3 regions of the Bacillus shivajii genome follow, and region 3 is predicted to be linked to each of the others. Evidence: riboswitches for the same ligand, from Rfam matches in the RefSeq annotation. Region 3 holds a riboswitch; each other region holds the start of a gene.

Region 1 (3,279 bases), 1.4 Mb from region 3:
AACAAATAATCTTCTTCTCCCATAATAAACATGGTTGGAATACCATTAAAATTTGTTTGTAATCGTTCTAGTAGAGGGTTCATTGCCTTTAGTAGGGCGAACCAACGAATAAACTCTTTTTGACACATTTTCTTCGCTTGATCTACAAATGCACTCCTCGACTCAATATGGTTACTCTTTGGCATAATAATCCATGCAAGAAAGCGATAAAGCCACATATACGGAATAATATATTTCGTTAAATTACCGAGAGCCATTAAAAACTTTGTCCTAACATTTAGTTGAATGACTGCACCACCTAAAATCATTGATTCAATACGGTCCGTATGTTTTTGTGCCATTGTCTGAATAATGATCGTTCCAAGAGAAATGCCAACTAGATGGGTTGACTTAATATGTAGATGGTCAAGGACATTTACAACCTCATCTGCAATATCTTCTAGTGAATCACCTTTTTGCCAAGGGATACCATTCGATTTACCATGCCCTCGTAAATCTATTAATAATACATTAAAGTGTTTCTTAAAATCTTTTACTTGTTTATGCCAAGTCGTTGAATCTCCGCCTGCCCCATGTATAAATGTTACCCATGGTCTACTGGCATTTGCTATGTATACTCGGTGGTGTAACATAAATAATATACCTCGCTTCTTTACTTGAAAATCTTTGATGTACGTTAGCATTATACCAAAAATCAGACTTTTTTTGTTGCTAGATGTACCAACTAGATAAAAACTTATCGACAAACTCCTTATTTTTAAATTCCCAAACTATGAAAAAGAGGTGACATGAGTCACCCCTTCCTTTTTATCTTTCAGCATCTACCCAACCATTCTTTATTGCTTTAACCATTGCATCTGTACGATCATTTGCGTCCATTTTCTTTAAAATCCTACTTATAACGGTTGTAACAGTAGAGTGAGCAAAAAATAATTTTTCTGCAATTTTACTATTGTTATAGCCATCTAAAATCAAATCAAGAACAGCACATTCTCTTTCTGTTAATACTAGAGATATTTTTTCTTTATTTAATTTAAGGGTTTTAATCGGCTTTAACCTCATCTTTTTATTTTCTATTTCTAATGTGAGATTAATATGTGTTTCTGGTTCCAGAAATGCTTGCTTTTCTATTAGGGATTTGATCACGATCTCATAATGATTCTCTAAGTATGGTAATGAAACGATTCCATTTATAGGTAATGATAAGAAATTAAAAATTTGTTTTCCAATTGGCTCTTTACTCACTAACAATATCGTAGAATGTTCTGCTTTAAAAGAATGAAGCTTTTCTTGTAAGTGGTAAAATGATTCTGGTGTAAGCTTTTCAACTAATAGTACAACCCACGAATGGCCTTCTTTCATTATTGAAGGGTGGTCTGTTTGGACTTTTTTCATATACATTGCTTTTAATTGATTAGATATGTCATCTTTTACATTTTCAGGAAAGTCATTATTTGAATCTATATATATGATTTTTGCACTTTGTGTTTCGATTCTTTCTTTCACTTCAAGCATGATAGATCCTCCCAAGTTTTTTTTATGGTTTGTCATTGTCAAACGGCAACTGGCTGACTTAGCTTTGTTATGCCTTAGTCCCTTTAGTTTTGCGTCACTACGTTTCCATAGGTTTGCCTTTTTCGTTTCACCTCGTTTCTGTAAAAGGATCATCATGTACGAGAAATGTTTTTACCATCATCTCTTCTTCTTCACCTTTTTTTCTAATGCGTATTCATTGAGGCAACTTAAAGGTATTTATTGATTACGCTATTAATAAATCTTAGCAAAGAGCTGAAGTCAGGTGCTGTACACGGTCTTTTTATATAAATAAAAAAAGCTGCTTACATATACATAATGGGCAGCTTGAATAAATGAAACATTTATGCAGCTGGCTGGCGTATCTTTTAGATTTAGCCCCTTTAGCTTTGCGTCCTGCTTTTTCAAACAGTTTGCCCTTACTATTTATTTTTTCGACATAATTTGATTTATTTTAACAATCTCTGCACATTGTACTTTACCATAAAATATTACCTAAAATCAATAGCCAGGCTAGTTATTTCTTCCTATACAGTATTATTGTTTTTTCCTACAAACTTTAAATATAGACAAAACTAGGATTTTAAACGCATAACAAAATACCCCCAAATATTACCAGGTGCCAGGCACGTGGTAATATTATGGAAATGTCCTATGCTTTATAGTCAAAATTGAGGATTAACGGACATAAAAAAACTGCCACATTTGTGCGTACACATTTGTGACAGTCTTTGGATATTAACTCGCTTTTTTCATCTTTTGTTTTCCGTCTTTGTTGCTTTGTCCGAGCTCTTTTAATTCTTTGTTCAGTGCTTTTACTAAACCGTAACACATCACAAGCACAATAAAGGACAATGGTAATGCACTGACGATAATCGCCGTTTGTAAGCCTGCCAATCCACCTGAGTACATTAAAACAGATGTTGATGCAACTAAAATTAATCCCCACGTAATTTTCACTCGATTTGGAGGATTTAACTTTCCACCTGTCGTCAGCATTCCTAACACGAATGTTGCAGAATCTGCTGATGTAACAAAGAACGTTGTAATTAACGCCACGGTTAAAACAGATAAAAGAGCTGTTAATGGTAAGTTTTGATAAACAAAGAATAACGCCGTTTCCAGACCTTGTCCTGATACATCAAGTCCTTGGAATAACTCTAAATAAATCCCTGTTCCACCAAACACCGTAAACCATAAACCACATACAACCGTTGGAACTAATAATACTGCAACCGTAAATTCACGAATTGTACGTCCTTTTGAAACTCGTGCAATGAACATCCCGACAAATGGTGTCCATGAAATCCACCATGCCCAATAAAAGATCGTCCATCCTTGTGTCCATGCTAACTCATCTGCATCGAACGGTGACAAACGAAGTCCCATAAACGCAACGTTTTGTACATAGCTTCCTAAACCTGTCGTAAACATATTTAATAAAAATAACGTCGGTCCTAGGAAAAGCACTGCAAATAACAACAATGTAGCAATTGTCATGTTGGCATTACTTAAATACTTAATCCCTTTAGAAATACCGGTACTTGCTGAGACAATGAAAAGTACTGTAATGATCGCCATAATGATCATTTGAACACCAAAATTATTTGGAATTCCTACTAAGTATTCTAACCCTGCATTAATTTGTTGAGAACCTAATCCAAGAGAAGCTGCCACTCCGAATAACGTAGCAAATACCGCAACAACATCAATTGTTTTCCCAACAGGACCTTTCACCTTCTCACC
Region 2 (3,279 bases), 500 kb from region 3:
CAAATGATAAGAACAACCACTAATAAACTGTTTAATAAAGTCATTCACACTCTCCTCCATTTTCTATCTTTTATGATTAAACTCCGCTTGTGTCTCCGCCAATTCTTTCTGTTACATCTTTGAAAATATCCATGATTGTGTTTCCGAAAATCCCTAAGATTGCTACGACTCCTACTGCAATAACTCCTAATACTAACGCGTACTCGGCCATTCCTTGTCCTTCTTCTTCTAAAAATAATCCTTTAATAAACTTTTTCATGTTTTACACGCTCCGCTCTTTTTATTTTTTTATTAAACTCCGCTTGTGTCTCCGCCGATTCTTTCTGTTACGTCTTTGAAGATATCCATGATTGTGTTTCCGAAAATTCCTAAGATCGCTACGACTCCTACTGCAATAACTCCTAATACTAACGCGTATTCCGCCATTCCTTGGCCTTCTTCTTCTAAAAATAATCCTTTAATGAACTTTTTCATGTTTTACACGCTCCGCTCTTTTTATTTTTTGATTAAACTCCGCTTGTGTCTCCGCCGATTCTTTCTGTTACGTCTTTGAAGATATCCATGATTGTGTTTCCGAAAATTCCTAAGATCGCTACGACTCCTACTGCAATAACTCCTAATACTAACGCGTATTCCGCCATTCCTTGCCCTTCTTCTTCTAAAAATAATCCTTTAATGAACTTTTTCATGTTTTACACGCTCCGCTCTTTTTATTTTTTGATTAAACTCCGCTTGTGTCTCCACCGATTCTTTCTGTTACGTCTTTGAAGATATCCATGATTGTGTTTCCGAAAATTCCTAAGATCGCTACGACTCCTACTGCAATAACTCCTAATACTAACGCGTACTCGGCCATTCCTTGTCCTTCTTCTTCTAAAAATAATCCTTTAATAAACTTTTTCATGTTCACACGCTCCTCATATTTTTTATTCATTTATAGATAACACGTCTCCAACTTTCGTTTGCGAGTGAGATACAGTACCAACAGGAAGTTCTACCACTGACCTTGCATATTTATAATGCTTTCCTGCTTTATTAGGCTGTAAGTTCTCATTTATAGCGACAACTTTATTTCCTTCACCTAAATAAATGACATCAATGGCGTAGTTCATAAAAAACGTATGAACGGATCGACAGGGTTTTAAATGGATTGCTTTTCCTGAGCCAAGCTCTTTTGTAAACATTAATCCTTTCAAGCGTTTCAAAAAACTGTAGGCTTGTTTTACATCACTTGCGAGCACATTTTCATTGCTCAGGTTTACAACCTTCACTTTCTTCACCTCCAAAATGAAAATACCCCACCTTTACCGAAAGGTGGGGTATCTGTCATGCAGTTGTACATTCATATAGAATAGGATAGAAATAGATCAAAAACGAACTATTCCCATCATCTTACTCCATATTAAATATACAAAACTGCCCCAAATCTTTCGGTAGCTGGCTGGCATTGCGCTTTCGCACAGAAGCCCCTAAAGCTTTGCGTCACTAGTTTTCACTAGTTTTGCCTTTATCGAGATCGAGAATGGTTATTCACGTATCAGATCTCTTAAACTCATCATAATGGACTAGACAAAAAATAAATATCCATCTGAAGGTCTATCTTTCGACATTTTCATTGTATCTCGATAAACCCCAATCTCCTTTTTGTAGTATAAACGGACTACCAAAACCCAAATTAATGTAAAATAAATGAGTAAAAGTTTAATCCTTCATAAATTTTCCCATAACCGTATGCTATCAAGCCTATTTCATTTAGCTTATTTATGAAGTAATTTTCTGAATATTATTTCTCCAGTGCTAGATAGTTTTCGACAATACTGTTATATGGACTTTTCCACTCCTTATTGCATTAAATAATAGTTCTGATAAATTATTTTAGAAATTGAATCCATTCATTCATAATTGTTGCTAATTGTAGAAAGCTAGAAAAAAGTGGAACATAAAGGGGAATGGAAAACATGCTTCAAACATTATCGGACTCTGCCGTTGTTTTAGGACGAGTCGTCACGATCTTTCCATTATTATTGGCTTTTGCACTTTTTATGGGGAAAAGAGCCATTGGTGAAATACCCGTATTCGATTTTCTCGTTATTATTACAATTGCAAATGTTGTTGGTGCAGACATTGCCGACCCAGAAATTCAACACATCCCTACAGCATTTGCGATTGTAACAACTGCCTTGCTTCAACGACTCGTTGCAAAATTAAAATTATCCAACCGGAAAATAGGTAGATTACTTACATTTGAACCAACCATTATTGTCTATAATGGAAAGATTTTAAGAGAAAACCTAAGAAAGAATCGTTATTCGATTGATAATTTATTACAAATGCTTCGAGAAAAGAATGTATTTGATGTTAATGATGTACATCTAGCGGTCCTAGAAGCAAGTGGTGGTTTAAGTGTATTAAAAAAAGGGGATAAAGAAACCGTCACGAGAGAAGACTTGCAAATCAAGAATAAAAAAATGGATATTGCTTACCCGGTCATTGTGGAAGGAAACATTTATTCGTCCGTACTTAAAGATTTGTCACTTACTGAATCGTGGTTGTTTGAACAGTTGCATGCCCGTGGAATACGAGACCTACAAAAAATCTTTTATGCATCCATTAATTATGAACATGACCTACACATTTCGTTAAAAGACGAAAATCCAAACCAAGCCCCAATTATATATCATTAATTCACCCAAATAATTCCAGTTGCCAGGCACATGGAATTATTTGGGTGTTCATTAGAGCGCTAAATTTGTGATGAAATATATCATTTCTGACTATCACTAAAAGACTTTTATTAATTCGTCTTTTATATGCAACTTCATCTTCTTTTAACTCTTCACCAAAAATTTTCACTGATCCTCTATAATTTTGGATTAGCTCAGCATAATCTTTACTGTCATACTTTCCCCTGCTCGATTCAGCCCAATATAACCAAAAATTTCCCTTCCTCTACTTCAAGGTCTATATCATTTAAGATCATTTTACTTCCAAAACGTTTTGTTAACCCTTTTATCGAAATAATAGGATTTTTATGATGTTCGATTATAACCACCCCCTTTTCCCATCCATATTTTAACATAATTGAATTAATTTCATAACTCAAAATATTATGCGAAATTCCGTATGATGAGTGTGAACTTCACTTCAGAGGGACGCTTTCCCGAGGGCTTGTCTTCAGCTAACTTAGGCTCAACAATCTTCGCCTAAGTGGATCTTCAGCTCCTTGCTCTTGCGGTTACTCGTCGCTGATCCTCCGAGAGTCGCCGTCTTTTGTTACGT
Region 3 (3,279 bases):
GTGGTCGAGCAAAAATAAGAAGAGATCCTTCTTACTATTGAAGTAGTGAAACAACGTTCCTTTTCCGATACCAGCTCGTTTAACAATCGCGTTTGTTGATGCTTGTTCATAACCCTTTTGAATAAACTCTTCAAAAGCGGCGTTCATAATGCGCTGTTTTTTTTCTGCTGCTAGTTTGTGAAATGGTGAGTTAATACGTGCCATCCTCCTTTACCTAAAGCGTGTTGACCACATGGTCAACACTATGTTAACACCGTATCGACCGGGTGGTCAATACAATTTATAAAAAGTTTCCATAAGGAATGTGTCTTATGGATCAGATAACTTCGTAGTAATTCGATATTCATATTTATTTACAAAAAATTAGGGAAATAAGTTTTATACTGTAAATATAAGGGAATGTGTAACTTGTGTACTTATAGAGTCGACAATAGGTTAAGCCATTTGAAGGTGAGTTCTCGAGAAAAAAATGCAAATCCATGATTTTATAATAAGGGGAGGATTATTGCATGCTGACAGAATCTGATTCTACGCATTGTAATGAAAGGTTTACCGCAATTCAAACTGCAATTAAAAGATTTATATTACGTCAAAAGCATGATGTACATAAAGGGGTTGTTAATGGAAGGTTTATGTCATGGCTATTAAATATAAATGGGGAGGGTAACCAAGAAAGTGGAAAGAGATTTAAGCCATTTAACCAATTAAAAGGAGTAACTAGAAAATTTCAGGATCTTACTGAGAAGGATCTTACAATGCTTGGAGTATCGGTTGGAAAAGGAGTAAGTTTGTTATTTACAAGTGGCATTGAAGTAAGGGGAATTGTTACAGAGGTTATAAGGGAAAACGATAAAACGATACAGGTGACTTTCCGTGATTGCTTTGTTACATATGAAGATGAAGTTTTATTTGATCCAAATTGTGGGTTGTATCATTTATCTGTTGAAGAAACAATCCCAATGTTTTGTCTTCATGATCATTTGAATAGTCATAGCGGTAATAATACATTGACTACACTCTCTCGGTTAAATGATCTATATGAACAAATCAGAGGTGTGAGAACAGGTATTCAGACTGCTGGAATTGTTGTCATTGCAGCAGTTTGGGAGGAATTGAAGAAGACAGATAAATACGACTGGCTCTTGCGATTAGAAATGGTTGAAATCCTACAAGAACGCAATTGGTTGCCTGAAGTAAGGAATGAAATCGAGTGTGATCTAGAAAGGATAAAGGTGCAAGACGAAAAGTTCTATTTAGTAATAAAAAGTGGTTTGGATGTATGCAAGTGAAATACTCACCACTAACGTTGGGCTAACCCCTCACACGTTTGAAGAGGGAGAATTCTTTGGGAAGAGCGTTAAGAGTTAATGAGTTAATAATGGTTTTAGGTGAATGTACCTAAGTTACAAACAAACTAATAACTTGGGATTTCATTAAAACTTATAAAATAATATTTACCTTTTCTATTTTGCTTGCCGTACTGGCGGGCAATTTTTTGTTCGAGAAGTTGATATGATAAGTTAACCCCATTTAAGAGCAGATTAGATTCCAATGATTGTAAATGAAATTCTTCGTCAGGGTGTGTCGAATTTCCTATTTTTTTGTTGCTTTATGTAAGATTATTCTATAGAATAGATTTTATTGGAAAAGTAAATATAAATAATCATGTAAAAGGCAAACTATCTCGAAAGGATAGGACGCAAAGCCTAGGGTCTAAGGTGTATGTCACTATGATCGCCTGGTTACCAAATACGATATACCTAGGTAAATGTTTGGCTATTCTACTATTTTAGAATAGTCTTTTTTATTTTCCATAATGTGAGCTGGAAAAAAGTATTTAAAAGTCATCAAAGAAAATTAAGTGGAGGGTGAAGAATGATTTCGAAATTCAAGAAAAAAAAGAATGACAATCATGCAAGGAAATTGAAACTTAAGTTAAGGACAAAGTTAATTGCTAGTTTTTTGTTCGTTTCATTAATTTTTGGTGTGGCAAGCGTAGTCTCCTACATAAATATGAATCAATCAAATAATTCTTATAGTTATATCATTGATACGGTCATTGAAGTAAGAAATATTAGTTCAGAAATTGAGTACAATATTAGTCGGCAAAGTAGTAATATGCGAGGGTATTTATTAACTGAAGACGAAGAACAGCTTGAAAGATTAGAGGCAGCGAATGAACGAATCTTTCTATTAATTGAGGAAGCAAAAGCGTTGAGTACTATTGAGGAAACAGTGCAACGTTTAGATGTAATTGAAGAGATGAATGAACAATATATGGAAGAAGTCAATTTAGCTTTAAACCTAGGGAATACCCATATCGATCGAGCAATTGACCGTACAGTCAATTATATCATTCCCCGAGGTAGAATGATGGCAGACGAAGCTGAAGGATTTACAGAATGGTTAGATGGAGTTGTAGAGGAACAATATACGCAAACGACTCAAGAAACGAACCAAGCAATGGTATTTGTTGTTGCGATGAGTGTCATTGCATTCATTTTAGCAATTGTTTCTGGAATTATCGTTTCAAACCTAATATCAAGACCGATTATCGGATTAGCGAAAAATGCAAAACAATTAGCTTCAGGCGATTTATCTATAGAGAAGCTGACAGTTAAAAGCCGTGATGAGGTATATGACTTAAATGAGTCGTTCAATGAAATGACTGATAGTTTACGTAATATGGTCTCTCAGATTTCAACGAATGCAGAACAAGTGGCAGCTTCTTCAGAAGAGTTAACAACTAGCGCAGAAGAAACGAGTAAGGCAACGAATCAAATTACAGAGTCCATTCAAGAAGTAGCGACAGGGGCCGATAATCAAGTTCAAAGTACAAACTCGGCAAATCAAACGGCAAGTGAAATCAAAAGTGGTATGCAGGAAATTGCTAAAAGTGTTGAATCCGTAATTTATTCGAGTGCGACAGCAGATGAAAAGTCTGCAAACGGAACAAAGGTTGTTGAAAATGCTGTTAAACAAATGGGAGCAATTGATACAAAAACGGCAGAGATTGCGAATGTCGTCAGTCAATTAGGAGATAAGTCCAAAGAAATTGGTAGTATTATTTCATTAATTACAGATGTCGCGGAACAAACGAATTTATTAGCATTAAATGCCGCAATCGAAGCTGCTAGAGCAGGGGAACATGGAAAAGGGTTTGCTGTTGTTGCTGACGAAGTGCGTAAATTAGCGGAACAGTCCAATCACTCTGCGAATCAAATCGGAAATCTTGTTGAAGATATCCAAAAAGGGATTGATCAGTCCGTTTCAGTGATG

Evidence for each region. A riboswitch is a leader RNA that binds a small molecule or an ion and turns the genes downstream of it on or off. The one in region 3 is predicted to bind cyclic di-GMP.
Region 1: it holds a riboswitch for cyclic di-GMP, as region 3 does, so the genes downstream of both, LGQ02_RS16580 (response regulator transcription factor) here and LGQ02_RS21425 (CHASE3 domain-containing protein) in region 3, are expected to answer to the same signal.
Region 2: it holds a riboswitch for cyclic di-GMP, as region 3 does, so the genes downstream of both, LGQ02_RS20635 (DUF192 domain-containing protein) here and LGQ02_RS21425 (CHASE3 domain-containing protein) in region 3, are expected to answer to the same signal.

Annotation. Positions count from the first base shown of each region.
Region 1 covers NZ_CP084703.1:3,436,080-3,439,358, forward strand. Annotated here, with positions in the region: gene LGQ02_RS16575 (alpha/beta fold hydrolase) at 1-632, opposite strand, end outside; gene LGQ02_RS16580 (response regulator transcription factor) at 808-1,515, opposite strand; cyclic di-GMP riboswitch class I at 1,557-1,643, opposite strand; cyclic di-GMP riboswitch class I at 1,878-1,961, opposite strand; gene LGQ02_RS16585 (glycine betaine uptake BCCT transporter) at 2,272-3,279, opposite strand, start outside.
Region 2 covers NZ_CP084703.1:4,306,983-4,310,261, forward strand. Annotated here, with positions in the region: gene LGQ02_RS20610 (A24 family peptidase) at 1-44, opposite strand, end outside; gene LGQ02_RS20615 (Flp family type IVb pilin) at 77-259, opposite strand; gene LGQ02_RS20620 (Flp family type IVb pilin) at 292-474, opposite strand; gene LGQ02_RS20625 (Flp family type IVb pilin) at 507-689, opposite strand; gene LGQ02_RS20630 (Flp family type IVb pilin) at 722-904, opposite strand; gene LGQ02_RS20635 (DUF192 domain-containing protein) at 927-1,271, opposite strand; cyclic di-GMP riboswitch class I at 1,430-1,516, opposite strand; gene LGQ02_RS20640 (DUF421 domain-containing protein) at 1,959-2,684, shown strand.
Region 3 covers NZ_CP084703.1:368,932-372,210, forward strand. Annotated here, with positions in the region: gene LGQ02_RS01900 (TetR/AcrR family transcriptional regulator) at 1-204, opposite strand, end outside; gene LGQ02_RS01905 (hypothetical protein) at 510-1,289, shown strand; cyclic di-GMP riboswitch class I at 1,664-1,750, shown strand; partial or broken gene LGQ02_RS21425 (CHASE3 domain-containing protein) at 1,876-2,622, shown strand; partial or broken gene LGQ02_RS21430 (methyl-accepting chemotaxis protein) at 2,980-3,279, shown strand, end outside.